2 regions of the Iodobacter fluviatilis genome follow, and region 2 is predicted to be linked to the other one. Evidence: predicted binding sites of a transcription regulator. Region 2 holds the regulator's gene; the other holds the start of a gene.
The links. Region 2 encodes HrcA, which represses chaperone genes, less so after heat shock. Its sites were predicted from a motif close to ATTAGCACTCGNNNNNNNCGAGTGCTAAT; they were not measured.
Positions count from the first base shown of each region.

Region 1 (15,400 bases), 1.9 Mb from region 2:
AGCACTGAATGTGAATATGGATTTAACGCCATTTGATTGGATTAATCCCTGTGGCTATGCCGGTATGAGGGTGACTCAATTGGCCGATTTTGTGGCCGATGCGACATCAGCGGCAATTGCCGGTAAACTTGCCGAAAAAATCACGCAACAAATCAAACCCTTAACAGAGTAGGGTTATCCTGCTCAGCTAGCGATCCTCCATGACTCAAGACACTAAACAGCCATCGAAAGAAGTGGGCGTTAAGCTCAAGGGCGAAGCCAAAACGGCCCGCATACCCATTAAGATTGTGCAGCTTGATCAGCGCATCAAAAAGCCCGATTGGATTCGCGTACAAGCGCCCTCTTTAAATGGCCGCTTTGGTGAAATCAAGCAAATTCTGCGTAGCCAAAAGCTGCACACGGTGTGCGAAGAAGCCGCCTGTCCTAATATTGGCGAGTGCTTTGGTAAAGGCACCGCCACCTTTATGATCATGGGCGATATCTGCACCCGTCGCTGCCCGTTTTGCGATGTGGGTCATGGCCGCCCTAATCCGCTCGATGCGCAAGAGCCGCTGCATTTGGGCGAAACCATCGCCGCGCTTAAGCTTAAATACGTGGTGATTACCTCGGTTGACCGCGATGATTTAAGGGATGGCGGTGCACAGCATTTTGTGGATTGCATTACTCAATCGCGCCTGCAATCGCCTAGTACTCAGGTTGAAGTATTGGTACCGGATTTCCGTGGCCGTTTGGATATTGCGCTGGATCTATTCAAGCAGGCGCTGCCGGATGTGTTGAACCACAATCTGGAAACCGCTCCCCGCCTGTATAAACAAGCACGCCCTGGCTCGGATTACCAGCATTCCTTAGATTTATTAAAGCGTTTCAAAGCCATGTACCCTAACGTGCGGACCAAATCCGGCATTATGGTGGGCCTAGGCGAAACCGATGAAGAAGTCATCCAAGTGATGCACGATCTGCGTGCCCACGATGTAGACATGATCACCATCGGTCAATACCTGCAACCTACCGCTACTGGTCACTTGCCGGTGCTGCGCTATGTGCACCCAGATCAGTTTAAAGTGTTTGAAAAACTCGCTTACGAGCTGGGCTTTAAACACGCCGCTGTGGGCGCAATGGTGCGATCGAGCTACCATGCAGATGAACAAGCGCATGGTGCAGGGGTTTAATCCTCGCCAGCTTTAAAAACGTCACCCAGTGCAGGTGGCGTTTTTTTTGGCCCTTAGATTAATTTGACTCAACGCTTGCATCTGCAAAGCCGCGTAAAATCAGCTTTTTGGTTCTGGCAAAGATCATGACACTTAATAGCTACGCAATACTTCGCGCCGTGCATGTGGTCTCTGTATTGCTCTGGATAGGGGGTGTGGCTTTTGTCACGCTGGTGCTGCTGCCTGCATTGCGCCGCCATCAGCAGGATTACGCCACCTTTGAGCTGCTTGAGCATCGTTTTGGCAATCAAGCCAAGCTGATGACACAGCTGGCCATGCTGTCTGGTGTGGCGATGCTGTGGCTGACGGATAGTTGGAGCCGCTTGCAAGATAGTTGGTGGTTGTGGGCGATGATCCTTACTTGGGCTGTCTTTACCCTGATGCTGTTTGTGCTGGAGCCATTTGTCATTCACCGTTGGCTACATCGGCGTGCCCAGCAAGATCCACAGGGTACTTTGCGACTATTGCAACGCTTGCACTATATTTTGCTGGCCTTGGGGCTGATTGCTACATTGGGTGGTGTGCTGGGCGCACATGGCGGGGCTTGGTTTTGATGGTGGTACTTTGTGTGAGGCTGTGAAAGCCTTATGTGCGCTAAGAAGAATCAAAAATAATGCTTTTTAGCGCCTTAGATGCGTTGATTTAGGTGTGGTATTTCAGTGAAGACGGCCCTTTCTTGAGCGGCAAAGAAAGGAGATAAAGCAGGCTGTCCCGCCCCGCACGAAACCGCTTTCTCACGGATACTCGCCTCGGCGACCAAGGCTGCTAGTAGTGAACGAAACTTGCTCGCCACGGATAGTGAAGTGCTTACGTCAGTGGCTCGGGGTTTGCTTGTTTTCTTGGTTGTTCAAGAATGCAAGCACCTTGCGGGGGGCCGCACCAAAATCAAATGTGCTTAAGGCACTAAAAAGATAAGCACTGTGTAACATCATTGCATATAAATTAATGACGGTTTATCTACCAGCGTGATGTTGGCTGGACTCTGCGTTACATAGACACACATAGGATTTAAAACATGAATAAATTTTTGCTTGTTATGTTGTTTGCGCTGACCAGCCTGATGTCTCATGCTGATTTGCTCGATACGATTAAAGCACGAGGGACTTTGGTTGCTGGCGTGCGCGCAGATATCCCTCCTTTTGGGCAAAGAAATAAAAACCAAACGGTGTCTGGTTACGATGTGGATTTTGCGGGTGCGATAGCGAAGAAGTTGGGTGTAAAACTGTTAGTCCAGGATTTGGATCCGAATGACCGCATTGCTGCCGTTAAATCGGGGAAGGTTGATATCTTGGTTGCTACTTTAGTAAAAACGGCTGAACGTGAGCGTGAAGTAAGTTGTAGCAATGGATATTTTGTTGCTGCGGTGAAAGTATTATCAAAGAAAGGTAAGTTTCCTTCGGCAGAGTCTTTGGTTAATGCCAAGATTGGCGTGACACGCGGCACACCATACGTAGAATTTGTGCGTAAACAATACCCTAATGCGACAGTCATTGTTTTTGAGGATAGCCCTGAAGCGATCAGTTCTTTAACTGATGGGAAAATTGATGCGGTGGTGGATGCTGAGCCTGTTTTAGCCGGTTTATTAAGCAAGATGTCTAATCGTACTCAGTTTGAAGTATCGACTTACGCAAATGCGACTGAAATTTATACGATCGCGGTTAAGTTAGGTGAAAAACGGTTGCTGGGTGTGATTAATGAAACACTGATTGAAATGGAAAAAATCGGCGAGGCTGAGCGTATTTTTAATCAATGGTTTGGGCCAAAAACAGCCACTCCACTTCCGCGTACTTTTAAAATTTTTGGTTAATAGACCCTAGCAGCCTGTCCGGCTTTTCCGTAGTAGATCAGTCTTAAGTCCGACAGGCTGCTAGAGCGCGAGGAGAACTGTGGGCATAGTGCAATGATCCTTATCTGGGCGGCAAATTGACTGGTGGCAAAGCCGCTCAATGCTCAGAAAAAAGGGCCTTTTATTATGGCGATTTCGGTGAATCAGCATCTACGCTGGTGATTTCCGATGAGCTGCTTGCGTTTACGGGAGTGGCGGCGGTAGGTTGTTTGCACCAAGTGTTTATTGCTGGTGGAAAAAAATCCAAAGAGCTCATCATGTTTCATTGAGTTAATGCGATTTTTGGCAATGTAAAAATCAGTCTTTCTGGGGCGCCTAACTCGTTTGCGTTTCTTATCGCTTCAATCGTCGTTTCAACTTGAAAAGGCTTACGGATAGCGAGCGTAACTTGCTCGTCACGGACAGAGAATCGACAGGGTAAGAAAACAGAGATAGGCCACGATTACTCTCCTCGTGAAAGGGTATAGATTTTCAAAGCTAATTCTTTGCCCAGCCAGTTGGCACCATTGGTGTGAGCTTCTATATCGTCGCTTAACTCTGGGTGGATCAATATGGATAGTTCACCACGCTGCGCTTCAAGCAGGGCGCGGACTTCGCTTAGTAAGCTTTCATCAAAATTGATTTCAAACATCGCCTGAGTATGCGGGCCAACTTCGCGATGAATTAATTCCCCCATCCAGCAATCAGCACTTAATGCAGCTCGAAGCCGGGCGTGCAGCTTTTCTGCGGCGATGATTTGCTCGGGTAAAAAATAAACGTGGGCGTGATAGATAACAGACATATAAAAATCCGTAAGTATGGCTTATCGATTCAAGGCGGCGAATTATGCGGTATTTATACAGTTAAATGGCATATTTTATGTTTGGTGTAAGGTTGTAAGCCGTATGGTTTTTCTTCGGCTATATCTGAGTTAATAGTTTAAAACTGAAATCTAGGTTTTTTTATTAGCAAACAGTTGGGAATGCAATAAACGCGCTCTTTGCACGGGGCTTTAGTGTCCCCTTGAAGCACGCCGAAGCAAGGAACAAGCGGGCGGGGTTTCGGCGAGGATGTTTGAGCGAAGCGAGTCCCGCAGCCGCCGCCTCGATTGTCCGCAGTGAGGGGGGTCGTGCTGGCCAAGGTCGCCTTCTTTGGCTTCGTTTCTTGGCGAAGCAAGAAAGGAAGGCCCCCGCGGTGGCAACCGCTCCAAAATCGATGTGCCGTAGGCATAAAAAGTAAGCGGATTACCGCTTTGCTCTCTACAGCGTAATTTGTCTGCAAAAACGCTCAGACTTATTACGGCCTAGCAGCCTGTCGGACTTAAGCGATCGTAGCGAGGGAAAGACCGGTTTGAGACAGATTTCGCGGGTTTTTGAGGCGAATAGCTGGCTATTCAACGAGAAAATGCGTGAAATATGGCCAAATCCGGCTTTTCCGTAGTAGATCAGTCTGAAGTCCGACAGGCTGCTAGGAGTTCATTACGACTTACGAGTTTAGTGCAGTAGGGCGGCTTAGCCGCAGGCGTAACCCGCGTTCAGGCATGGCAAGCTGGGCAGTAATCGAGTGCTTGTTTGGTGGAGATATTTCAGGGCGGGTTGATAAACCTAACCATGGCCTACATGGCTGCAAGGGCTCATAGCTGACGTAAGCAGATTTAACTTTACTCTGACCCCAGTTATTTACAATAATCTAAGGAAACTATTTGCGGGATTGCAATACCTGCCCCCCGTTTTGTCAATCATTATTGCTGGCTCAGCGTGGCGGAATATCTCCCGCCATCGTGCAACAATGCTGAATCTACGTCTATCCCGGTTCCTTCGATAACACGCCCATAATGGGCTGAAACATATTCTTTTGTGGCTTTTCCTTTTGCCAGCAAGTAGTCACCTGCGCAAATATCTGGCAACTCAAAATCGAATACAGTAACAATAGTCATTGGAATTTCCTCACGTAAAATAGGCAATAACCCAAGTAGGTATCGACTTAATCTTTGTGTATGACAAAACCAATTTCGGTTTTTTACCGGAAGTGCAGGCTACTAGATAGATCTGAGCTATATATTGTACATTTTCATAAAAAAGTTTAGTGTAAGTTTGCGTAGTTATAGTGTAGGTAGTTTATTAACTAATATTCTTGTTTTTACTTACGATTTCATTATTGCAATGCTGCATAGTTGTTTTTTTTCTGTGCCTTCGGCACGTTAATTTTGGTGCGGCATCCCCGCGGGGACTCACTTTCTTGAACGGCCAAGAAAGTAAGCAAAGAAAGCCGCCCCGACCAGTACGAAAGCCCCTCACTGCGGATAATCGGCTCGGCGAAAAAGGCTGCTCGCTCGCTACCCCTTTTCCGAAACCCCGATCCGCTTATTCCTCGCTTCGGCGTGCTTTAAGGGGATTGAAGCCCTATTCAATGAGTTGTGGAAAAAATAACTTAATGAGTTTGAGTAAATGATTTAAAAAGCGATATGGAAATTGATGCGTATTGGGCTTAGCAGGCTTAGCTTAAAAAGAGAGAACTGACTAAACGGGTACCATTAATTTCATTGGCATTTACACAGAAAGATTTACAACCTCTATTAAAAGTAGCCATGCCCGCATTATCATATTTGCAATCTAAGTTGCACTCGCTCAAATAATCATCAACTCCCTCAATCATCAGCCCTCGTACTTCCCCATCAGGCTTGCTCAGTATTTGAGATTCCCCGCCCTCGCGCTATGCTGTAATAAATCTTATTAAGGAAGTGCGATATGTTAGATCTGCCTCGGCACCAAATGATGATGACGGTGTTGATGACGCCAGATATGGCTAATTTCTCTGGCAAGGTGCATGGTGGGGCTTTGCTGAAAGAGCTTGATCAGGTGGCTTATGCCTGTGCCAGTCGCTATGCGGGGGCTTATGCGGTGACGCTTTCTGTGGATCAGGTGACGTTTAAGCAGCCGGTGTTTGTGGGCGAGCTGGTGCATTTTCTGGCTAGCGTTAATTACACTGGCCGTACTTCAATGGAAGTGGGTATCCGGGTGGTGGCAGAGAACATCCGTACCCAGACTGAACGGCACACCAATAGTTGTTATTTCACTATGGTGGCGATGGGGGATGATGGTAAATCTGTGGTGGTGCCGCCGCTTACTCCCGCCGATGATGATGCTGAAGCGCGTTGGGTAGCCGCCGAGGCTAGGCGGGATATTCGGCTGATGTTGGCAGAGAAAATGGTGTTTAAAAAAATAGCTGCGGCATAAAAAAACGCCACTTCCAAAGAAGTGGCGTTTTTCTTGAGGCTTAAACAGCTGGCATTACATGCCCATGCCGCCCATACCACCCATGCCGCCCATATCTGGCATGCCGCCTGCGCCTTCTTCTTTTGGCAATTCAGCAATCATGCAGTCGGTGGTCAGCATCAGGCCAGCGATCGATGCTGCGTGTTGCAGTGCCGAGCGGGTTACTTTAGCTGGGTCAAGAACGCCCATTTCTACCATGTCGCCGTAAACGCCAGTACCGGCGTTGTAACCGAAGTTACCTTTGCCTTCCAATACTTTAGAAACCACAACGCTAGGCTCGTCACCCGCGTTTTGTACGATCTGACGCAATGGTGCTTCAATGGCTTTCAGTACGATCTTGATACCTGCATCTTGATCAACGTTAGCGCCTTTCAGATCCACGATGGAAGAGCGTGCGCGTAGCAGAGCTACACCACCACCGGCCACAATGCCTTCTTCCACAGCTGCGCGTGTTGCGTGCAGTGCGTCTTCAACGCGGGCTTTCTTCTCTTTCATTTCAACTTCAGTGGCTGCACCAACCTTAATCACTGCAACACCGCCAGCTAATTTAGCTACGCGTTCTTGCAGTTTTTCACGATCGTAATCGCTCGTTGCATCTTCGATTTGCTTACGGATCAGGCCAACGCGTGTTTTGATGCCTTCTTCATTACCCGCGCCATCGATGATGATGGTGTTTTCTTTAGATACTTCGATACGCTTAGCAGAGCCCAGTTCAGCCAGTGTGGCTTTTTCTAGAGTCAGGCCAACTTCTTCAGCGATCACAGTACCGCCAGTCAGTGTAGCGATGTCTTCTAGCATGGCTTTACGACGATCGCCAAAGCCTGGAGCCTTAACCGCTACAGTCTTCAGAATGCCGCGAATGTTGTTCACTACCAAGGTAGCCAGCGCTTCGCCGTCTACATCTTCAGCAATAATCAACAATGGACGGCCAGCCTTAGCCACTTGTTCTAGTACCGGCAGCAGGTCACGGATGTTGCTGATTTTCTTGTCGAAAAGCAGTACAAACGGATTGTCCAGCAGGGCAATTTGTTTTTCTGGGTTGTTGATGAAGTAAGGGGAGAGGTAGCCGCGGTCAAACTGCATACCTTCAACCACATCCAACTCATCTTCAAGGCCAGTACCGTCTTCAACGGTAATTACGCCTTCTTTACCTACTTTTTCCATCGCAGCAGCGATTTTTTCGCCGATGATTTCGTCGCTGTTAGCAGAGATAGAGCCAACTTGAGCGATTTCTTTGGTGGTAGAGCAAGGCTTAGCAATGTTTTTCAGCTCAGCAACCAAGGCAATTACGGCCTTGTCGATACCGCGCTTCAAATCCATTGGGTTCATGCCAGCAGCTACGTATTTCATGCCTTCTTGCACGATGGCTTGAGCCAATACGGTAGCCGTGGTTGTACCGTCACCAGCGATATCAGAAGTCTTAGATGCAACTTCCTTCACCATTTGCGCGCCCATGTTTTCGAAGCGGTCTTTTAATTCGATTTCTTTAGCGACCGATACACCGTCTTTGGTGATGGTAGGCGCGCCGTAGCTGCGTTCCAGCACCACGTTACGGCCCTTAGGGCCCAGCGTTACTTTAACTGCATCGGCCAGGATGTTTACACCGGCTACCATGCGTGCGCGTGCTGAATCGCCAAATTTAACTTCTTTTGCTGCCATGTTGTTTAACTCCGTAATATTTAGGTAAGGGCTAAAATTAGGTGGCTTGTAAGCCGTGATTAACCTTCGATCACGCCCATGATGTCTTCTTCACGCATTACTAGCAGTTCGTCGCCATCTACTTTCACGGTTTGGCCGCTGTACTTACCAAAAATAACCTTGTCGCCCGCTTTAACAGCCATTGGGCGTATTGAGCCGTTTTCTAAAATCTTACCGTTACCGACGGCAACTACTTCGCCCATATCCGGCTTTTCAGCAGCGTTACCTGGCAACACGATGCCAGATGCAGTTTTTTCTTCAGCTTCAACGCGTTTGATTACTACACGGTCATGCAAAGGACGAATTTTCATGGTGTTCACTCTCCAGATAAAAAAGTGGCATTCAATTAACTACAGAACGCTGTTAGCACTCAAGGCTAACGAGTGCTAAATAGTGTGGGCGTAACAAGGGCTTTTCAAGTGGGGAATGAGGATATATTTAAAGTAAATTGGCGGGTGTGTACCCTTAGCGCATTAAAGGCTCCGCAGTTTGCGTGGTGTTTAGTTATTAGATATCAAGTATGGATATCTAATAGTGGATTTAGCTGTTGTTTATATTTGATTTGCAGCTGTGTATTAAATGTAAACAGGGCTAAGACCTAGCAGCCTGTCGGACTTAAGACTGATCTACTACGGAAAAGCCGGATTTGGCCATATTTCACGCATTTTCTCGTTGAATAGCCAGCTATTCGCCTCAAAAACCCGCGAAATCAGTCTCAAACCGGTCTTTCCCTTGTTACGATCGCTTAAGTCCGACAGGCTGCTAGCAAGGTGGCTTCGAGGTAAAATATCGAATAGCCTTTTGGGAGGTTGAATAAACCGCTATCTTTGGGGGCTTCAGCCCGATAAGCCGCTCAATTCGGCACATATTTTAAAAAGGAAGGATTACATGAGCCACGCTACCACTATTTTGCAACACGCTTACGCTAGGGCTGAAGCATCTAATTTGGCTTATAGAGGTGCGCTGACTCCGGCCGAGGCTGTGGTTTTATTGGCGGAGTTGCCAAACGTAAAGCTGGTGGATGTGCGCACTCACGCAGAGTGGCAGTTTGTAGGGGTTGTGCCTGAATCAGAAATGATCGAATGGAAAACCTACCCTAAAATGGAAACCAACCCCAACTTTTTGACTAGCTTGCAGGGGGCGGTTGATCCGGATGCGGTAGTGATGTTCTTGTGCCGAACTGGGGCTAGATCACACGATGCGGCGGCATTGGCTTTTGCAAATGGTTATCGCCAAGCATTTAATATCTTGGAAGGCTTTGAGGGGGATAAAAACACTGCAGGCCAACGTGGCCAAGTCAACGGTTGGAAAGCTGCGGGTTTGCTCTGGACTCAAGGATAAGGTTGGGTTCAAGCCTATTTATTGGTTGTTAATGGATGTGTAGGCCTTGGCGCGAAGCTTTAATTTGATGCCCACGCAGCCATGGTGGCTATTTAGGTGTTTTTGCGGCGGTGGTGGGCACGTTGCCCACCCTAAGATTTACCCTTCAAACAACACTAAACACCGTTCCGCATCCCGTGGGTGGGGGATGACGGTGGAGGCGATGCCGTAGGTGGTGGCGAGCCGCTCAGGGGTGAGTACGTGCTGCGGCGTGCCGTAAGCAACTTGGCTGCCGTTTTTAAGCAATAGCAGGTGGCTGCACCAGCGAGCGGCAAGGTTTACATCGTGTAATACCACCGCCACCGCAATATTTTCTTCACGGGCGAGGCGGCTGACTACGGCTAGTAGATCGTGCTGGTGGCGTGGATCAAGGCTGGCGGTGGGCTCGTCCAGTAGCAGGTAGCGTGGCTGATCTGGGTTGGCTAGGATTTGCAGCAAGACACGGGAAAACTGCACGCGCTGCTGCTCGCCACCGGATAGCTGTGGATAGCGGCGTTTAGCCAAGTGGCTGATATCGGCCAGCTGCAAAACACGTTTGCTTAAGTTGGCTACTTGTTGCGGCGACAGCTCGGCAAAGGGGTAGGCCCCCATCGCGATCACTTCTTCCACTCCCAGATCAAACGCTAGATTAGGGTTTTGCGGCAGCATGGCGCGCTGGCGGGCAAGCTTGGCTGCGGGCATGCTCAGGATGCTTTCGCCCTGTAAGCTGATCTCGCCTTGGGAGGGGGTAATTTCCCCTGCCAGCAGGGACAATAGCGTGGATTTTCCTGCGCCATTTGCCCCCAGAATCGCGGTGATTTCACCTCGGCGTAATTCTAAAGAAATAGCGTTCAGAGTGAGCTGGCTGCCGCGTTTAAAAGATAGATTGTGGGTATTTAATAAGCTGGACATGATTACCTGCGCACCATCAAAAGCCAAAGAAAGAAAGGCCCACCAATCAGACTGGTGACAATGCCAATCGGCAGCTCTGCGGGCTGGGCCACGAGTCTAGCAAGGCAATCTGCGGCGACCAGCGCGATGGCTCCCCCCAGCATGGCGGCGGGGAGTAAGCGGCGGTGGTCTGCACCTGTCATCATTCTGACCAGATGTGGCACCACAAGCCCGACAAAGCCGATGCCACCAGTGGCGGCAACCAGCGGGCCAATTAATAGCGCCGTCAGCAGTACCAATTTGCGGCGCACGGCTTTGATAGGGAAACCTAAATGCTGCGCTTCGCGCTCACCCAATAGCAGGGCATTCATGGCTCGCCAATGGCGCAGTACCATCGCTGAAATAATCAGCATTAGCGGGCCGAGTATACTTAGCAGCGGCCAGCTTGCACCCGCTAAGCTGCCCATATTCCAGAAGGTTAAGCTTTTTAACTGCACATCATTGGCCATATAAGTCATCAACCCAATCAGGCTGCCGCAAATGGCGTTGATGGCGATGCCTGCTAGCAAGAGCCCTGCCATGCCCGGATAACGCTTGCCCAGATGATAGGCTAACGCTGTGGCGATTAAGCTCCCGATAAAGGCGGCAGGGGCAAGCACCATAAAGCTGCCGCTACCAAATAAAATAGCGCAAACCGCACCTAAAGAAGCGCCTGAGGAAACACCGAGTAAGCCGGGTTCTGCCAGTGGATTACGAAATAAAGCCTGCATGGCCGCACCCGTCAATGCCAGAATCGCCCCCGCTAGCGCAGCAAATAGCACGCGGGGCAAACGCAGATCGAGCAATACGCTGTGCCAAAGTTGCAGCTCAGTGCCGGTTTCAAAAGTCTGGGCGCTAAATAATAGCTGCGGCAACACCTTAAATGGAATCGCTACCGCGCCGTTGCTGGCTGAAATCATCATCAAGAGCAGCAGCAAGCCTGCCAGCAGCCACAATAAGCCCTTAGATATTTGAGGCACGCTGCTGTGTGGATGGGTGATTGCGGTCATAAATAGTCCAAGAGTGTGTTGGGCGGGGGCTGGCCCATATGTGCTGATAAAGTATTGGTTCAATCTAAGCCTTGAACTACGTAGCACACAGAGAGCACAGCGTTTCACAGAGAAAATCGAATATTTACTCTGCGGACTCTGTGCTCTTCCGCGCTTTATAGTGCAAGCTTTAGCTCACTTACCTATCAGCAACCGTTGCTTACTTCGCTGCCTGTTTTAACTGCTGCAAAGCTTCTGGTAGGCGTATGCCAAAGCCCAGTAGCAGTAAGTCATCCATCACGATGATTTTCTTGTTTTTGGCTGCGGGCGTCTGGGCAAGGCCGGGCATGGCGAGGACTTTTTCTATGCCGCCGAGGTTTTGAATCGACATACTCGATAGCACAATCACATCGGGCTGTAGTGCCACAATGCTTTCCATGGCCAGCGGTTTGTAGCCCTGCTGTTTGGTCAGCACATTGTTTAATCCTGCTAGCTTCAAAATGGCATCGGCGGTGGTGTCACTGCCTGCGCCTTCTGGGCTACCGCTGCGGCTGATCAAGAGCAGAGCGCGGGTGTTGCTTGCTGGGGCCTGCACCACCTCACGTTTAAGCCGAGTATTGATGACCTTGCCTTTTTCTACTTCTTGCAAGGCACTGGCAATCCCCGCTATGCGTTTTTCTAGCGCGGCTAAATTAGGCGCGCTGGGTAGCACGATAACGGGCACACCGCTGCGTTGCAGTTTAGCCAGCGCTTCCGGTGGGCCCGCTTGATCAGAGGCCAGTACTAAGTCTGGCTTCTGTGCTAATACGCCTTCTACCGAAAAAGCACGGTAGTAGCCCACCTTGGGCAGCTTAGCTGCGGCTGGCGGGTAGCTGCTGGATTGATCAACGGCCACTAAGCGTTGTTCTTCATTCAGCGCATAAACAATCTCGGTGAGCGATCCGCCCAGCGTGACAATTTTTTTAGGTGGGGCGGCCAGCGCAGGGCCGATCAGCGCCAGTAGTAGGGTGGAGGCAAGCCATTGTTTCATGAGATTAGCCTGCCAGTGGAGTGGCACACAGATTGCTCAGCAGCTTGCACCATTCTGGTAATTCTGGAACGCCAGGCCTTCTTTCACCAAAGAACTGCACCATCAACTCGCCTGTGGTGGTGTAAACCTCAAGCGAGGTAACCCAGCCATCGCTGGTTAGCTTTCTGACCACCCAGCATTCGCTGATGGCACTGGTATCTAGATGCAGATTAAACATCGGGTCAAGAATATTGAACCAAGGGCCGGTGCGCAGCAGTTTTTGTATTGGGCCAGAGTGGATTTGCACCATGCCACGGTTGCTAACAAAACACATAATGGGCACTTGCAGCTCTGCGGCACCCAGTAGCATTGTTTCTACAGCATCAATGGCTACAACTTGCGCCAGATCTGTACCTGCTGCTTTGAGCGCACCAAGGCGGGTTACTTTATGTTGTTTGAGCATAGGGAAAAAGCTATGCGTATCGGTTAAAGACAGCCAGTGGCTGCGTAAAGCAGCCGGATCTTCGCAGTGGGTTGGTGTGCTGTCTGCTGGATAAGCTTCGATTTGAATCGCAGGGATTTGTTCTGCTGCCAGCTTTTGTACCAGCGCGTCATAAGCGGCGGAGTCACTTTTTTCGGTGATATACACCTTGTGAATGGCGGTGCCTTCGGCGTCAAAAAACTGCACGCTTAGTCGGCTATTTTCAGTCACGGCAAAGGCGTGTTTCCAGTGGGAAAAAAACATGCGTAGATCGATATCTTTACCCAGCACCATGCCCACTGGGCCTTTAGCGTGGATTTCCTCATAGCGGCCATGGCGCTCATGCACACACCAATCATTACGGCTTAGCACCATTACTTCGCCAAGGCTGGCTAGCTCAAGGAATATGTCTTGTGGCGTGCCATTTAAAGCTTTTGCTTCAACGCCACATTGCGCGGCAACGAGTTCGGCTTCGGATACTTGTAGGCGAGTGGCCCGTTCTCTGGCTCGCAGCTTAGGCTCGGCGGCCATCAGGGCATCGTAATTTGCTTTAAGAACGGCAGCGCGTTCTTGGGATGATAGTGCGTGCATGGTGTGGTCCTTGTCGCCCTAAAGCAGGGCCGTTGAGAAAATCATGGATGATCTTGTAGGGGATAAAACCAAAGTCTTGAACCACGAAGGGGAAAGAGAGCTCTGAGTTTTATGGAGAAAACCCTTAGAAATAGTCTTTATCCGTACTCTTTTTAACTCCGAATTTCAATGTTTGGAGTTTTTGAAGTTGTGACCGCTGCTCGTTTAAAAACGCCATTGTCGGTGTCGTCATGATTGCTGCTGGGGACGTGTTTCGTAGGCCACCTACACCACCCAAGGCATCAGACCTATAGAGGGTAGAAGAGGGCTCGCGTGCAATTTCAATTGCGCTGAGTGGGCAAAATCGACCTGATCGCGGCCGCTGTATATGTAAGTGCCAAAAGTATCTGGCAGGCGTATGCCACCCACCATCATCAGTACACGGTTGCCTGCTAAAGCCGCGCACATTCACGCTGGATAAACCAAAGTGGCCATCACGCTTAGCCTTGTCCTAGCTAAATTGCGGTAATTGCCGATAAGTTCACGATCTAGCTCAGCATGGTCGATGCTGTTCACCGATGGCGGCAGATCATCTGGGTTTGTATCAGCGCGGGTGGCGGTAATTACCACGGAGGTGCGTGTTGCGGCAGGCGCTGAAGTGGTATCGGTGGCAAATGCGCTCTGAAATGTAGCGACTAAAAGAGTAAGCGCAAGGGCGTGGCGGCTGCGTTGCATACTGATTCCTGATAAATGCGGGGGCGGGCTGGGGCCAGAGTTTACTTACAGAATAGGCTTACTCTTTTGAAGCAGGGCTGATCTCTGCTGTACATTATCGTATCAATAGTCATTCTCATTATCAATGTTTTTTTGTCTTTGCCGATCCTATGAAAATACTTTCTTGGTTTGTAAATAAACTGTCATGTATTAAATGATTATTAAAAAATGCTCTAAAAATCAATTGCTTGATAATTTATAGAGACTTAATTGAGCGATTAAATTTAATTAATTAATAATTTTGTATTTTTTATTAAAGATAGATATTGATTTTAATCATTTTTTATTATGATTTTGTGAAAAAATATTTAAATTATGATAAGCATTGATTAGGGCTTGCTTGATATTACAATGATCAATAAAAAAAATTATTGGGGCTTGGCATGGCACGTGTGCTGGTTGATTTAACTCAAAGAAAAGTGGCCTATATGGGTACTGATGAGTGAATTATTGCGGAGCCATTGCTGCGCATAGAGCGCCCAGTTATGGGCCGCGCTATGGCCTCGGTTTTGTGTACCCATCCTGATGGCGGGGTGATGTTTAAAGTGTTTTTAGGGGAGGAGGGTAGCGCTAATCTATCGGTCGAGCAGCGATTGGCTTTAAAGAATTTTTGCATTATTTGTGGTGCAGCGCGGTAAAAGTATGATAATTTTTAAATGCTGATGATTGTTATTTTTAATTGAAAATACCTAGGGTCTGTTGACGTTTCATTCACGGCTGCGTTTGGCCCATTTTGGGGGCTAAACACGAAGGGCTGAGCCGGAAAATGGCCATTCACTGCGTTATGCTCCTTGACAATAACCAGTTATTGCCTTCGTCACATGCCTTGTGCCTAGCCGTTTTCCGGCTCAGCGCAATGGCGAATGAAACGTCAACAGACCCTCGATAAGGGAGTCAAAACGTGGCCGATTCATATGATTTATTGATTTTTGGTGCCAGCCGAGGGCTAGGTCTTTGTCTTGCCAAGGCCAGCGTGAAGCGTGGGGAAAAGGTTGCCGCCATGGTGAGGGCAGAAAGTGATCGCAGTGCTTTAAGTGAGCTGGGCGTAACTTTAATCCAAGGTGATGCCTTTAGTTTGGATGATTGCATCGCTGCACTGAGGCAGGCGCAGCCTCGGCGCGTCATCAGTGTATTGGGCGGCAAAAATGCTGCAGGTCGGCGCATAGACGCGTTAGGCAACTTGAATGTGATCCAAGCGCTAGAGGCCAGTATGCCTTCTACCCGCGTGTTATTAGGCACCTCTTTAGGTTGTGGCGAGCAATGGGATGGGTTGGCAGAACCC
Region 1 covers NZ_CP025781.1:2,898,257-2,913,656, forward strand. Annotated here, with positions in the region: gene lipB (lipoyl(octanoyl) transferase LipB) at 1-172, shown strand, start outside; gene lipA (lipoyl synthase) at 201-1,169, shown strand; gene C1H71_RS12840 (hypothetical protein) at 1,295-1,762, shown strand; gene C1H71_RS12845 (transporter substrate-binding domain-containing protein) at 2,224-3,015, shown strand; gene C1H71_RS12850 (hypothetical protein) at 3,132-3,323, shown strand; gene C1H71_RS12855 (DOPA 4,5-dioxygenase family protein) at 3,497-3,835, opposite strand; gene C1H71_RS12860 (hypothetical protein) at 4,775-4,969, opposite strand; gene C1H71_RS12865 (acyl-CoA thioesterase) at 5,781-6,269, shown strand; gene groL (chaperonin GroEL) at 6,324-7,967, opposite strand; gene groES (co-chaperone GroES) at 8,027-8,317, opposite strand; gene C1H71_RS12880 (rhodanese-like domain-containing protein) at 8,895-9,347, shown strand; gene C1H71_RS12885 (heme ABC transporter ATP-binding protein) at 9,486-10,277, opposite strand; gene C1H71_RS12890 (FecCD family ABC transporter permease) at 10,280-11,305, opposite strand; gene C1H71_RS12895 (heme/hemin ABC transporter substrate-binding protein) at 11,505-12,314, opposite strand; gene C1H71_RS12900 (hemin-degrading factor) at 12,319-13,365, opposite strand; gene C1H71_RS12905 (hypothetical protein) at 13,813-14,079, opposite strand; gene C1H71_RS12910 (NAD(P)-dependent oxidoreductase) at 15,020-15,400, shown strand, end outside.
Region 1: groES (co-chaperone GroES) is a predicted target of HrcA. The motif match lies at 8,369-8,397, and genes of this name have one in related genera.

Region 2 (15,400 bases):
TTGCAGGGGCTTCGTGGACATGTAGGGCAATTTCAAAGCGGCTGCCCACTAAAGCCAAGAGTTGTAACTCTGCAGTAACCAATTTACCTAGCTTGCTTGCCGCTGCTATGCGTTTGCTTGAAAGAACGGCAGCTTGCTTGCGTAATTCGGCTTCTAGCTTCTCCGCACGCCGGCGCACGGCATCTAAACCTTGCGCTCCGCCTAATTCGGCCAAGCGCTCTTGCCAACTGGCGAGTTTTTCTGGCAGATCCGCAGGCTCAACACGATATTTACGCGCCATACGAAAAATGGCGTCTAAGCGGCTTTCTACATCAGCAAGCCTTGCAGGATCTAGCTCTAGATGATCGGCATAGCGGCGCAAGGCATATACCGACTCCATCATCTGCGCCTCGGTGCTGGCAAGTAGTTCTAAAGTTTCAGAAATACCTGCGTCAAAATCAGCCAAGGCACTAAGCTTCGTCGCCACAGCTCCTAGCCAAGACTGGCAATTTTCATCGCCATCGGCCAGCATCAATAGGCTGCTTTGCACCCCGTCAATCAGGCTGGCAGCATGGTGTAAACGTTTATGCTCGGCTTGCAGCTCTGGCCATTCTGCAGCGGTAAATTGCAAGGCGGCTACTTCTTCAACCTGCCATTGCAGGCGTTCTCGCTCGGCCTCAAAGGCCTCGGCATTATTGCTGGCCGTAGCCAATTCATCGGTAGCCGTTCTCCAATCTTTAAATAGGCCCGCCACATCTCGCGCCAGCGCCGCAGCTCCGGCGTAACCATCGACTAAATCACGCTGCACATCGGGGCGTAATAAGGATTGCGGGGCATGCTGGCCGTGGATATCCACCAATTGCTCACCCAGTGTTTTTAGCTGGGCCAAAGTGGCGGAAATCCCATTAATCCAAGCACGGGATTTACCATGACTATCAATATTGCGCCGTATCAATAGCTCCCCACCTTCATCCCCTTGCAAGGCTTCGGCTTCTAACCACGCCAAGGCCGTTTGAGGCACGACAAACCGCGCTTGCAACTCGGCCTTATCAGCCCCATGGCGCACCACCGCGCTTTCTGCCCTCCCCCCCAAAAGCAAGCCCAAAGCATCAATCACAATGGATTTACCCGCGCCCGTTTCCCCCGTTAAGGTCGTCAAGCCAGAGGTAAAATCGAGGACAAGCTCGTCGACGATAACAAATGATTTAAGTGAGATAGAAAGCAGCATGCGCTTTGTTTACACCTTGGTTACAAGTGATGATGAGCGTGAAAAAAGATCTGTAGGCACAGAGATCAAGGAAGCACGCAAAGAAACAGTCTTAAGGCAGGTAATAGTTAATCGCCCCCAAAGGGCTCTCTCTGTCTGCTGCCTTTTATCTTTATCTAGCTCTGCGTTTATAGATCTTTTAAGCTTTTTTAAAAAGTGCGTAGATCTTCGCCTACAAGCGCTCGCCCCAACGCAGTTTCTCGCGCAGCGTATCGTAGTAGTGATAGCTATTGGGGTGTAGTACCCTCAATGTATTGCGGTAGCGGCTAATTAATACACGGTCTTTTTCGTGCAAATTACAGTGCGATTGATTATCAAAATAAACCCGTGCATCTTCCGAGCGAGTCAATAAAAACTCAACTGCACAGGTGTCGTTCACCACAATCGGGCGGTTAGACAAGGATTGTGGGCAAATGGGCACAAGCGCAATGGCGGGTAGGCTAGGGTGCAAAATCGGCCCGCCCGATGCCAGCGCGTAAGCCGTAGAGCCAGTAGGTGTGGAAATAATCAGGCCATCTGAGCGCTGGCTATATACAAAGCGCCCGTCGATAAAGATTTCAAACTCAATCATGCCGCCGGTATTGCCACGGCTAAACACCACATCATTAAACGCCAGAGCGCTATCGATTTCATGGCCATCACGCACCACGGTCGTTTCAAGCAGGATGCGCTCTTCGGGGATGAACTCGCCGTATAGCATTGCAATTATCAGCTCATCCATCTCATCCACTGAAATATCGGTCATAAAGCCCAAACGGCCTTGATTAACACCGACAAGGGGAATGCGATAAGGTGCCAATAAGCGAGCAACACCCAGCATCGTGCCATCTCCACCCAGTACAATCACCAAATCAGCCACTTTACCGATATTATCGCGACTAACCGCCTGGTGCTCGGTGATGCCATGCTCATCCGCAGTGGATTGATCCAAGAATACCTTAACGCCTGCGCGAGCCAGCAGAGCGGCAAGCCGACGAATCGGCTCGTCTAAGGTCGGTGTGCCGGTTCGGCCAACCACGGCAATGGTTTTGAACAGTAGACTATGCATAAGCTTATTAGACCCGAAATTTAATAAAAAAACACCCGCGCACTTTGCTTTAAACTCACTAAAACAACACAACACACTTTGCTTGGATGCAAAAGTCCTTGTAAAACAAAGTAAGATTCGCCATAAACCCTAGCGCCATTGGCCCACATGCTGAACGATCGTTCTCAAATTCTACTTAAAACCCTCGTCGAGCGCTACATTGCCGACGGTCAACCTATTGGCTCAAAAGCCCTGCAGCACTTTTCTGGGCTAGATATTAGCTCAGCCACCATTCGTAATACGATGGTTGATTTAGAAGCACTAGGCTTTGTTGCCAGCCCACATACCTCGGCAGGTAGGATTCCTACCGCCCTAGCTTACCGTGTATTTGTTGATTCATTACTTACAGTGAAAACTTTAGATAAACTCACTATTACCGAACTCACCGAGCAGCTTCCCATCGATAGCCCACAGCGCAGCGTGGCTGCCGCATCGCAAATTTTATCGCAGCTTACTCACTTTGCAGGCATGGTACAAAGCCCAAAGCGCCACGATATTTTGCTCAAGCAAATCGAGTTTATGCAGCTATCAGAGCGCCGTGTGCTGCTGATTTTAGTGACTAGCGATGGCGATGTGCAGAACCGTATTTTGCAAACCGAGCGGCTGTTTAGCGCCAGCGAGCTGATTGAAGCCGCTAATGTACTGAATGAATATTGCTCAGGCAAAACACTTTCGGCACTGACTCATCTGGTACAAAACGAGTTAGTCCGGCTTAAAAGCGATATTGTCAGCCTGATGAATGCCGCCGTCGCCGTCGGTGCCTCTTTGGCAAAACACAGCGATTCCATGATAATTGCAGGTGAGCATCACCTTTTAGGCTTTGGTGATTTATCCTCCAATGTTATTAGAATGCGCCAATTGTTTGCGCTGTTTGAGCAAAAAACAGCGCTGCTGCAGCTGTTAGATCTTGGCAATCACGCTGATGGCGTTAAAATTTATATCGGTGATGAATCTGGCTTGGCCCCCCTAGATGAATGCTCAGTAATTACTGCGCCCTATCGCGTCAATGGTGAGATTGTTGGCACACTAGGCGTGATAGGCCCAAGCAGAATGGATTATCAGCGGGTGATTCCAATTGTAGATATCACCGCACAATTACTTTCTACGGCGCTCTCCCAATAGGGGCACGACATAGCCCCCTTCCACACCTCTCTAAGTGAAAACAATGCATAAATTTCTTCCCCTATTATTAGTTAGCCTGATGGGTTTTGCCCAAGCCGATGAAGCTCTCGTTGCCCGAAAAGACGTGCAGGCCTATATCAAAGCCACCGCAGCTGCTTACCAATTTAGCGAAGAAGAGCTAGTGCAAACGCTAAGCCGCGCTACGCCCAAAAGCAATGTTTTAGATGTTTTAGATCGCCCTTCTACCGCTAGGCCTTGGTATACCTTTCGGGTGAATTTTGTAAACCCAGCGCGCAGCCTAGCGGGAGCCAAATTTTGGCGTGAACACGCCATTGCGATCAAAGAAATTAGCGAGCGCTATGAGGTAGAGCCAGAAGTTATCGTGGCGATTTTAGGGGCCGAAACCAATTACGGCAAAAACACCGGTAGCTTTCATATTTTGGACGTACTGACCACCATTGCCTTTGATTACCCACGCCGTGCCGAGTTCTTCCAAAAAGAGCTCACCGAATTTTTGCTCTTAGCACGCGAAGAAAACGAAGACCCCCTGAGTTTTAAAGGCTCTTACGCTGGAGCCATGGGCTGGCCACAATTTATGCCCTCATCGTTTCGTCAATACGCCGTTGATTACGACCAAAACGGCCACCGCGATATCTGGAACCACCCCAACGATGCCATCGCTAGTGTTGCCCATTATTTAAAAGAGCACGGCTGGCAGCAGGGTAAAACCGCCTACACCGCCGTTAATATCAATGCCGATTTAAGTGAAGTTTTCGCCGATAAATTTAATCTGCACTACAGCGTGGGCGATCTCATGCAAAAAGGCGTGGTACCGATCACCGAGCTAGATACCGCAGAAAAAGCCGTGCTGTTCTCGCTAGAAACCGAGCCTGGTTTTACCCGCCACTTTTTAGGCTTTAATAATTTTTATGTGATTACCCGTTACAACAAAAGCACGCTCTACGCGACGGCCGTGCTGCAACTTTCTGAAAGCATTTTAAAAAGCTATCAAGAAGGCGATGATTTAAGGCCAGCTAAACCCACAAGCAAGCCGGCCAAGAAAAAATGGTAGGGCTAACGCTAATGCTTTAAACAAAGTATTAAGGATTGGCCTAGCAGCCTGTCGGACTTCGACGGTCGAAGCGAAAAATCGCATGATCGAGACCAGATTTTGCCGGATTTGCAGCGCCAATAACGAGTTATTGGTCAAAAATCTGGTGAAATATAGGCCGATCAGGTGATTTTGCAGCTGACTGATGCTAAGTCCGACAGGCTGCTAGACACGCAATACACACCCAAAAAAACCATTCTCACATTGATGCACAAACGGGCACGCCGTGCCCAAATGCATGCACAACAAGGGCCCGCATGAAAGCCAGCATCTTTATTTTGATCGCCATGATTTGGGGTGGATTTCAATTTGGCGTGGAAGGCGCATTCGGCTGCGCCCTGTTGGGTTTTGTGATTTACATTTTTATAAGCAAGCAATCTACCCACCCAGCCCAGGCAAGTAGCCAAGAGCAGACAGCACCAGTGGCTAACGCCAGCGCGCTGAGCCTGAGGCAAAGGGTAGATCAGCTAGAGCAATCCTTGGCGTCTTTGCAGGCAGAAGTTGCGCAAATGAAAGCCTCAGCCCCCGCAAAAACCACAGACCTTGTTAGCATGTCAGACCGTGAAGCCCACATTATTGAGCCAAGCAGCTCAATAATGACTGCGTCTGAAGCACTAACATCAGAACCAAGCATGAGCACGGCGGCTGAAGCACTTCTGCAAGAGCCTAGCAACATCAGTCTTTCTGAAGCCGCCACTAACATTTTTCCAAGCATAGCAACAAGCCCATCTAAGCCAGATACCACACCACTTTCACAAGCCGCCGAGCCGCCCCAAATCCCTAGCCCTCGCCCTGCTGCAGGGCCAAGCTGGCTGGACACCCAATTGAATAACGCTTATCAAATGGCCAAAAACTGGCTATTGGGCGGCAATACCGTGGTGCGGGTTGGGATCTTAATCCTCTTTTTTGGCGTAGCGTTTTTACTAAAATTTGCCGCTGACAACAGCATGCTGCCGGTGGAGTTTCGCTTTGCTGGCACCGCACTCGGTGCTGTTGCCCTCTTGGTGATTGGCTGGCGATTACGGGATAAGCGCCGTGAATACGCGCTGATTATGCAAGGCGGTGGGGTGGGTGTGCTTTACCTCACTGCCTTTACCGCACTCAAGTTTGCAGTAATTCCTGCTGGCTTTGCACTGGCATTCTTAGTGCTCATTGCGGTGTTCTCGGCCATTCTGGCGATTAAACAAGATGCTAGATCGCTGGCCGTGATGGGGATTAGCGGCGGCTTTTTAGCGCCAATTTTAACCTCCACCGGTAGCGGCAGCCATATCGCGCTATTTGGCTATTTTGCGCTGCTAAATGCCGGCATTTTCGCCATTGCTTGGTATAAGACTTGGCGACCGCTGAATTTACTCGGTTTTGTCTTCACCTTTGGTATTGCCACCAGTTGGGGAGCGCTTAAATACCAGCCTGCGCTCTTGGCCAGTACCGAGCCGTTTTTAATTTTGTTTTTCCTATTTTATGTGGGTATTGCCCTGCTCTATGCCCTGCGCCAGCAAATCGCGCTTAAAAGCTATGTAGACGGCACGCTGATTTTTGGCACACCGCTGGCAGCCTTTGGCCTACAGGCTGCGCTAGTGCATGAGATTCAATTTGCACTGGCGGGCAGCGCCGTTGCCCTCTCCGCTTTTTATATCGGCATTGCCCAATCTCTGTGGCAGCGTAAACGGGACGAGCTGCACCTATTATTTGAGGCCATGTTAGCGCTGGGCGTACTGTTTGCCACACTAGCCATACCGCTGGCCTTTGATGCCCGCACCACCGCCGCCAGCTGGGCCGTTGAAGCGGCGGCGATTATCTGGGTGAGCTTACGCCAGCAAAGACTTCGCTCCCTGCTTTGTGCGCTGGTCTTGCAGGCCATTGCCGGCATCGCCTTCTTTAATAAGGCTGGTCCACTCAATGAAAACGCCATTGCCATCCTCAATAGCGGCTATATCGGCGGCCTGATGTTGGCTTTATCTAGCCTATTCAGCGGCTATTTATTGCAAAAAAAAGCGGCGCTGGAATGGTTTAAACCTGGAGCGACCCTCTCACCGTTACTGGCCGCATGGGGATTAATCTGGTGGCTGGGTTCTGGCCTTTATGAGATTGAATCCTTTGTCCTCAGCTCAGAGCAGTATTCAGCCGAGGTGATCTTTATCGGCTTTAGCGCACTACTGGCCAGCTTAGCTTGCAAAAAATGGGCTTGGCCGCTGCTGCGCCTGCCTGCGCTCGCGCTTTTTCCTGCACTTGGCTTGATGCTATTGCAAGTGCTCATTCATAACAGCCATGCGATGACAGGATTGGGCATACTAGCGTGGCCACTGTCCTTACCACTGGCGCTATGGCTACTGCATAGGCATGAAGAAGACAAGCAAGCCATCGAAATTCTGCATGCGCTGGGCATTTGGCTGCTCAGTATTTTAGTTGCCACAGAACTGGCTTGGCTGACTCGCCAAGCTGTACCAGAAGGGATATGGCGCAATGTAGCGTGGCCTTTAATCAGCGCAGCCGTACTTTGGCTGCTGGCCGAATATGGCAGCAAAATCAATTGGCCAATTGCACGTCATCCACGCGCTTACTTTGTGGCGGGTGCGGTGCCAATTGCGGCTGGCCTACTCATTTGGACCTTATTTGCACTCGGCAGCGATGGCAATGCGGAGCCACTGCCTTATATACCGCTACTTAATCCACTCGATATCGCCCTTGGCCTTGGGCTAGTTGGGCTGCTGGCGTGGATAAAGCGCTTACGCACATTGGGCTTGCTTGATCTATCCAAATGGCTGACCCCTAGCTTACTTGGACTGGGGTTTCTCTGGCTTAACGCGATACTGCTGCGCGTCTTTGCCCATTGGGGAGGCGAGTATTACAGCCTCTCTACCCCAATTAACTCACTCAAAGTACAAGCCGTGTTTGCGCTATTTTGGAGCGCCGCATCCATCTTGGTCGTGATGGCGGCTCAACGCTTAGGCGGGCTGTTAGCAACGCGCATTGCCGTGCGTGCTTTACTTGCCGTGCTATGGGCTTGGCTACTGATCGCCAACTTTAACGATGGTAGCCTCTTGCCCATCCGCTATCTGCCACTCTTTAATCTACTAGAGCTGGCTCAGCTTGCGGCATTTGGCGCACTGTATATGGCTTGGCGCGATCAAAAATACAGCCTATTTACTGATGCTGTTTTACCCAATTGGCTGGCCTATACCCTGCTTGCCACCTTATTTATTTGGTTTAACGGCGCTTTATTGCGCGGCCTGCACCACGGCCTTGCCTTGCCTTTCTCGGTATGGGAAGCGATTCGTTCCAGCAATATGCAGCAAATCTTTATGCTGGCATGGGGATTGTTTGCGCTGGCCGCCATGCAGCTCACCCGCCGTGGCAGCATGCTGCGTCTATGCGCCATTGCTTCAGCCCCCGTGATCCTCATCATGTGGCTTTGGACCTTTTACGCCAACCTCAGCCAAAGCGGCAGCCGTTGGCCACTGCTTAATCCGCTTGATCTGATCCAAATCGGCATCTTTGCCTTAATCGGCCTGTGGCTGTATCGCGTTGACAAGCTGCGTGGCGGTTTACCGCAGCAGTGGCTAAAAATCGGGGTTGGTTTCACAGCTTTTGTCTGGCTCAATGGCGTCTTGCTGCGCACCCTACATCATTGGGCTGATGTACCCTATGTGGCCAGCGCGCTACTACACTCCACACTGGTGCAAGCCTCGCTATCAATCTTCTGGACGCTACTGGCCTTTAGCATCATGTTGTTTTCTGCCCGTAAATTGGATAGATCGCTATGGTTTAGCGGCGCAGCCCTCTTGGTGGTGGTAGTGGCCAAACTATTTATTATCGATTTATCCAGAATCAGCGGCATCGAGCGCATCGTAAGCTTTATTGGTGTAGGGATTTTGCTATTAATCATTGGCTATTTATCACCCCTACCGCCCAAGCAAGAATCGAAAGAGGGTGATGTATAAACAATCATTTTTAGTCCATAAAAAACACTAAAATCACGAAAAATAGCCATAAAGCAAAGTGCTGCCTCTAATTTTTGTGTTTTTTATGGACCATATATTGGGTAAATACTACTCAACAATATCAGTCATATAAAAGGAAACCTCATGCGCCGTATGCTGATTTTATTGCTTTGCATCAGCCCTCTTACCCTCGCAAAAAAACTCACGCCTACGCCGTTGCCAGCCATATTAACAAGCAGTCTATTTAGCCATCAGCAAGCCTTAATCATCAAAGAAACCGCGCCTTTTTACCGGCTAGATTTACCCATTAGCGTGTATCAATTTAGCCAAGACGCAGATTTAGGCGATCTACGGGTGTTTAATGCCGCAGGAGAAGTGGTTCCTTATGCCTTTATAAGCCCAAAGCCCTCCATCCAATCCGCACAAACAGCGCTGCGGTTTTTCCCCTACTCCAATACACAACTCTCTCAGCAAATATCGGTACAAGTTCATAGCAATGGTCAGCTCAGCGCTCAAACCAGCAGTGCCAGCTCCAGCCAAAGCAGCTATATCGTCGATGCATCACAAATCCAAGGCCGCTTTGAAACCCTAGCTTTAAGCTGGCAAGAAAGTAATTACCAAAGCCAAATAAAGCTAGCCGTTAGCGATGATTTAAAATCATGGCAAGAGCTAGGCAGTACGGCGCTGGTGCAGCTTGATTATCAAGGCCAAGTTCTAAAGCAGGCCAAAATTGATTTAACAGGAGTTCAAGCAAAGTACCTGCGCCTTAACCCTGAAACGCCGCTTACCCTTACGCAAGCCCTGCTGCAATATTCTACGCAAGATGCCCCAATCGCCCACAGAATATGGCTAACGCCCATCGTTGCCACCGCCTCTCAGCAGGGCGAATATCTGTTTGATCTAGGCCTGCATGCCCCCATTGATAGAGTGCAACTTGCGCTACCACAGTTAAATACCGTAGCCGAAGTAAGCCTATCCAGCAGCGCCAATCCTAAAGGCCCGTGGCAAAGCGTACAAAATATGATTGTGTATCGCCTCGCAAATAGCGAAAGCCCAAGCATAGAAATCAGCCCCAATAATCATCGCTATTGGCAACTACAAGTTAAACAAAATGGAGGAGGATTGGGGCAAGGCATGCCCAAATTAAAAGTGGGCTGGTTAGCACAGCAAATAGCCTTTGCCGCCCGTGGTGAAGCGCCATTTACCCTTGCCTTTGGCAATATTCAAATCCAAAACGCCGCCATGCAAGCTCAGGATTTAATTATTGGCAAGCAGATTGCACCCGCCACAGCAGGCGTTTTGCTTAATAAAGTTGCCATCACAACAACCATAGCCAGCGCCCCTTCCCCAGCTAGAACTTACGGTTTATGGGCTGCACTGGTATTGGCAGTGACCGTATTAGGCACAATGGCATGGAAATTATTACAGCAAACAAAAAAATTGTAAGTAGCTGGCAAATCTACAATAAAAAAATTAAAATTGCATACATATTTAATTAGAAAACTACAGATTATCTGCTAAACCTTGCCAAACCATAAATACAACAGCATAATATATTAACTTCAGCTTTATGTATTGAGCCACAATGCCACTGATCCCAAAACGCTTAAGGCTCTTAACTCTTGTAACGATACTTTTAGTCGTTGGATTTTTAAGCACAAGCATTGCCAGCTATTGGGTTTCTAGCCAAGCGATTCGCTCACATATTATTAGCAATGAATTGCCTATTGCGGCCGACAATATTTATTCTGAAATACAAAAAGACATATTTCGCCCAGTTTTAATCTCCTCCCAAATGGCACAAGACACTTTTTTACGTGACTGGCTATTAAAAGGAGAGAATAATCCAGAACAATTAATCCGTTACTTAAATGAAATTCAAATTAAATATCAAACCGTCACCACCTTTCTTATCCCTGAAAAAACCCGCCATTATTATCACCCTACAGGCATTCTCCAAGAAATAAAAGAACAAGACCCGCGCGATGCTTGGTATTTTCGTGCCAAGAAAATGGCGACTGAGTATAAAATAAATGTAGACCCAGATAAAAACTACCAAAATAGAATGACCATTTTTATTAATCATCAAATTAAGGATTATAAAGGCAATTTTATTGGCATAACAGGCGTTGGGCTCACTCTAAATTCCATGAGTCATTTACTTAAAAAATACGGCACACGTTTTCAAAAAAATGTTTATTACGTTAACAAAACGGGCCAAATCATACTTACATCGAAACCGCAGCTATTTTATCCATCCATTTATAAACAACCTGGCCTGCAAAACATTGCCACGGCTATTATTAATAAAAGCACCACACCGCAGCAATTAAGCTACCAATTAAATAACCAGCTTATTCAAGTTAATACCCGCTACATCCCAGAGCTTAATTGGTATTTAATTGTTGAACAAAACGAGACCGATACCCTACGTCCAGTTCAAAAAATACTTTATATTAACATAGCCATTTCAGTTTTAATTTCATTTTTAGTTGTTGCTGCAGCGATCTATAGCATTAACCGTAATCAACGCTATCTTGAAAAATTAGCCAATACAGATTCACTTACCCGTTTACTCAACCGGCAAGCCTTTGAAGTTATTTTCAACCAAAAACTATTAGAAATATCCAGAAAAAAACGCCCACTTTCTTGTGTATTGCTCGATGTAGATTATTTCAAACGCATCAATGACGAACTCGGGCATTTACAAGGTGATGCAGTACTTCAGCAGCTTGCACAGCTTTTAAAAAAATCCACAAGGGCAAGCGATACGCTGGCACGCTGGGGCGGCGAAGAATTTATTCTACTACTGGATAATTGCCCTAGGCATATTGCCAGCGAATTGGCCGAAAAAATAAGGGCCGTTATTGCCAGCCATGATTTTAAACTCCCTATTCCCCGCTCAATTACGATCAGCCTTGGCGTTAGTGAATTAACCGATAGCGATAATAGCCAATCATTTTTTGATCGCACTGACCAGCTACTTTACAAAGCCAAAGAACAAAACAGAAATTGTGTAGTTACGGGCTAATTCCATTCATCGCATTTAACAACTCCCAGTATTCAGTCATATCACTGACATTCCACAGCGTCACCAATGCGTCTCCCTGTGTGGCCACATGAATATTACTGCGAATGCCAAATAAAGATTGCAGTAAATGCTGTGGCCAATAGACTTCGGCACACTGCATAATTTTAGCGGCTCTTGCATTTGGGCCCCTGTCTCTGCATATTGAGCGCGCACCGTGCTGGCAATAGAAACCCTAGCAGCTAGGCTAAAGCAATGAGGTATTTACTAAAGAGAAAGGGTATAACCCTGTGGATGCGCTGGGTGAATCGCTGGCAGTACTGTGGCCGCAGAAACAACAGGTGGTTTGAGCTATTTCTTTAAAGCTAGGCGGGGTGTGAGACGGTTTGGCTGTACATGGTGGGTAAGCCAAACCCACCATTTTGGCTCCCCCCACCCACCTAAGTAGCGATGACCTATTACTTATTCATTTCACGCTGACGGCGACTTTCTGCAAGGATAATCCCACTGGCTACCGATACATTCAAGCTTTCTACCGAGCCAAACATTGGGATAGAAACCAAGGTATCGCAAGATTCACGCGTCAGGCGGCGCATGCCTTCACCTTCATTGCCCAATACCCAAGCCAATGGGCCGGTTTGGTTGAAATGATGCAAATCAGTTTTGGCATCGGCATCCGTACCTACAATCCAAACATTTTGATCTTTTAAATCGCGTAAAGTGCGCGCTAAATTAGTCACCATGATGTAAGGAATCACTTCGGCAGCACCGCAAGCCACTTTAGATACGGTGGCATTAATGCTAACCGATTTATCTTTTGGTGCAATCACGGCATGCACGCCCATTGCATCGGCCACACGCAAGCAAGCGCCTAGATTATGCGGATCGGTAATACCATCCAAAATTAGCAAAAACGGTGGCTCAGTCAGATCTTCCAGTACATCTTCCAGCACCACGTAAGATTTACCCGCGTCGATCATCGCCGCTACGCCTTGGTGGCGAGCATGACCCGTCATCCCATCCAAACGCGAGGCATCCACCATAATCACGTGCACGCCTTGCTGCTCTGCTAATTTCAGTAGCTCTTTAGCACGTGGATCGGCGCGACTGCCATTAAAGAACAATTCTAAAACGCTATCAGGGAAGCGTTTAACACGGGACGCAACGGCATGAAAACCGTGGATTAATTTTTTTTGCATATCAGACTCTGTTTACGTTTTTTCGCAATGGTGCTTAGCCCTCAATGAGCTAGGCATGCGATTAAAATCACCTTAAAAAACCGGTTCTTTATTAGATGGATTTAGCTTTACCAGCCCTTCATGGGCTAGATACGCCACAAGATCATCGGCAGACAAGGCGCGTGAGTATAAATAACCTTGCACGCTATGGCAGCCGCTTTTGCGCAAGAATAACATTTGTTGAGCCGTTTCTACGCCTTCACCGACTACCGTGAGGCGTAATTTACGTGCCATGGCAATAATTGCCTCGGTAATCGCGGCATTATCCGAGTCCTCCGGCAGGCCTTCCACAAAGGATCGATCAATTTTTAAGCTATCAATCGGGAAATGCTTAAGATTAGAAAGCGATGAATAGCCCGTTCCAAAATCATCAATAGCCAGCATCACCCCCATCAACTTCAGCTCATTAAGGGTCTGCACGGCCCGTTTTGGGTCTTGCATAATCATGCTCTCGGTGATTTCCAACTCTAAGCGCGATGCAGGCAAGCCGCTTTGCACCAGCGCCTCTTTCACCTGCTGCACTAAATTTTCTTTTTGGAATTGCCTTGGAGATAAATTGACGGCCACGTGTGGAATATCCAAACCCGCCTTCAACCAAACACACATTTGCCGACACGCTTCAAAGAGCACCCACTCGCCAATAGCCACAATCAGGCCACTTTCTTCAGCCAATGGAATAAAACTCACCGGAGGAACCAAGCCCAAGCTTGGGTGATTCCAACGAATCAAGCTTTCTAAACCACTTAAGCGACCAGATGCTAAATCAATTTTGGGTTGATAGTGCAGGCAAAACTGCTGGCGCTCTAAAGCATGACGTAAGCCGTTTTCCATCATCAGATGCTCAAACGCCATTTCATTCATATTTGCAGCAAAAAACTGCACATTGTTTTTGCCTGTTTCTTTGGCGCGGTACATCGCCACATCAGCATTTTTAAGTAGAGCCGCAGGCGTTTTACCATCACAAGGATAAACACTCACACCGATGGAGCAGCTTACAAACAATTCTTGGCCATTAATCACGCAAGGCTGGATTAAAGCCTGGCGCAAATCCTCAGCCACTAGGCTTACTTGCTCTAGGGATTCGGCATCTTCCAGCAAAATAGTAAATTCATCCCCGCCAATACGGGCTAAAACATCATATTCACTCACTACCGTTTGTAAGCGTTGCGCCACAGTCACTAATAAAGCATCGCCCACTTCATGACCAAGCGTGTCATTAATGGTTTTAAAGCGATCTAGGTCAATAAACAAAACAGCAAATGGCTTGTCATCAGCGCTTAGCACCGCATGGTTAAGCTTTTCTTGCAATGCCATACGGTTATACAACCCCGTGAGCGGGTCGTGGTTGGCCAGATAATAGAGCCGCTGCTCCGCTGATTTTCTATGGGTGTAATCAGAAAAAACCCCCACATAATTGGTCATTCTGCCCTGCTCATCCCTTACCGCACTAATCGACAGCCACGCAGGATAGACTTCCCCACATTTACGCTTATCCTCCATCTCCCCCTGCCATTGCCCGTAAGTATTTAATTCATCCAACATTTTACGGTTGATATCGAGCTGCCCTTGCTGCTTAAACATGCGTGAAATATGCCCAATCGCATCCTTAGGCTCAAATCCTGTAATACGGCAAAAAGCAGCGTTAACAGCCACAATGCGAGCATTGGCATCAGTAATTAAAATGCCTTGACTGGCACTACCAAAAACCTGTGCAGCCAAACGCGTGCCTTTCGCTGCCACAAAGTCTTCTTGATTGGAGGCCGCCAGCACCACGCCGGTTACCACCACAGATAAAAGCAGCAAAGTGGATAAAACACCACCCAGCCATATATTACCGAATTGCGAACACGCCGCCAGCAATGCAACCACTATCCCAAGCACGCCATTGCCAACGTGGCCAAAGCGTAATGCAGACCAAATAATTAAAGGAAACAATAAAAACAGCAATTCTTTGTGACCATTAAATTCGCTGAGTAATAGTGCGCCCAAGCCCGTAATCGCCACCACCAATAGCAATTCAGCCAGTCTATTGGGCCAAATCATGGCACGCTGATGCTGCAAGCCAAAACAAAATGGCACCACAATTAAAATAAAGAGGGCATCCCCCAACCACCAAGAAATCCAATCAAAGAACAACAACGTGGTTGAGGCTGGAAAAAACACACTTTCAATAACCACACCGCAACTGGCAGCAAAAAATGCGCCTACCAAAGGGCCAGCAAAAAGTAGCCGCATACTGTCTTTAACCCGTAGCTCTCCACCCAAAGCAAATTTGGGCAATAAGGCCTGCACCAGCAGAGGCTGCACAATGTTCAGCAAGGAAAGCGCTAATACCCCCTGAAGTGGGTAACCTTGAAGCACTGGCAATATCCAAGAAACGAGCGCCAAAGGAAGGATGGAGCGAGGGCCAGCTAGGAGTAAAGCTGCAACCCCTATTCCTGCATGCAAACTAAACAAATGCTGCCCTGAGGACAATTTCCAGCTAATAAAACTTGAAATACCGTATATCAAAGCAATAAGTAACTGCTGTAGCCAAATCCTACGCATTAATATTGCCCCTCCTGAGCGATCTTTATTCTTTTCTATGCGAATAAAATATGTCTAATTTTGTAAGCATCATTCTGTAG
Region 2 covers NZ_CP025781.1:307,910-323,309, forward strand. Annotated here, with positions in the region: gene recN (DNA repair protein RecN) at 1-1,207, opposite strand, end outside; gene C1H71_RS01430 (NAD kinase) at 1,419-2,294, opposite strand; gene hrcA (heat-inducible transcriptional repressor HrcA) at 2,442-3,455, shown strand; gene mltB (lytic murein transglycosylase B) at 3,499-4,527, shown strand; gene C1H71_RS01445 (DUF2339 domain-containing protein) at 4,824-8,507, shown strand; gene C1H71_RS01450 (DUF3999 domain-containing protein) at 8,652-9,953, shown strand; gene C1H71_RS01455 (sensor domain-containing diguanylate cyclase) at 10,093-11,538, shown strand; gene C1H71_RS20530 (hypothetical protein) at 11,528-11,698, opposite strand; gene rlmB (23S rRNA (guanosine(2251)-2'-O)-methyltransferase RlmB) at 11,994-12,734, opposite strand; gene C1H71_RS01465 (bifunctional diguanylate cyclase/phosphodiesterase) at 12,807-15,320, opposite strand.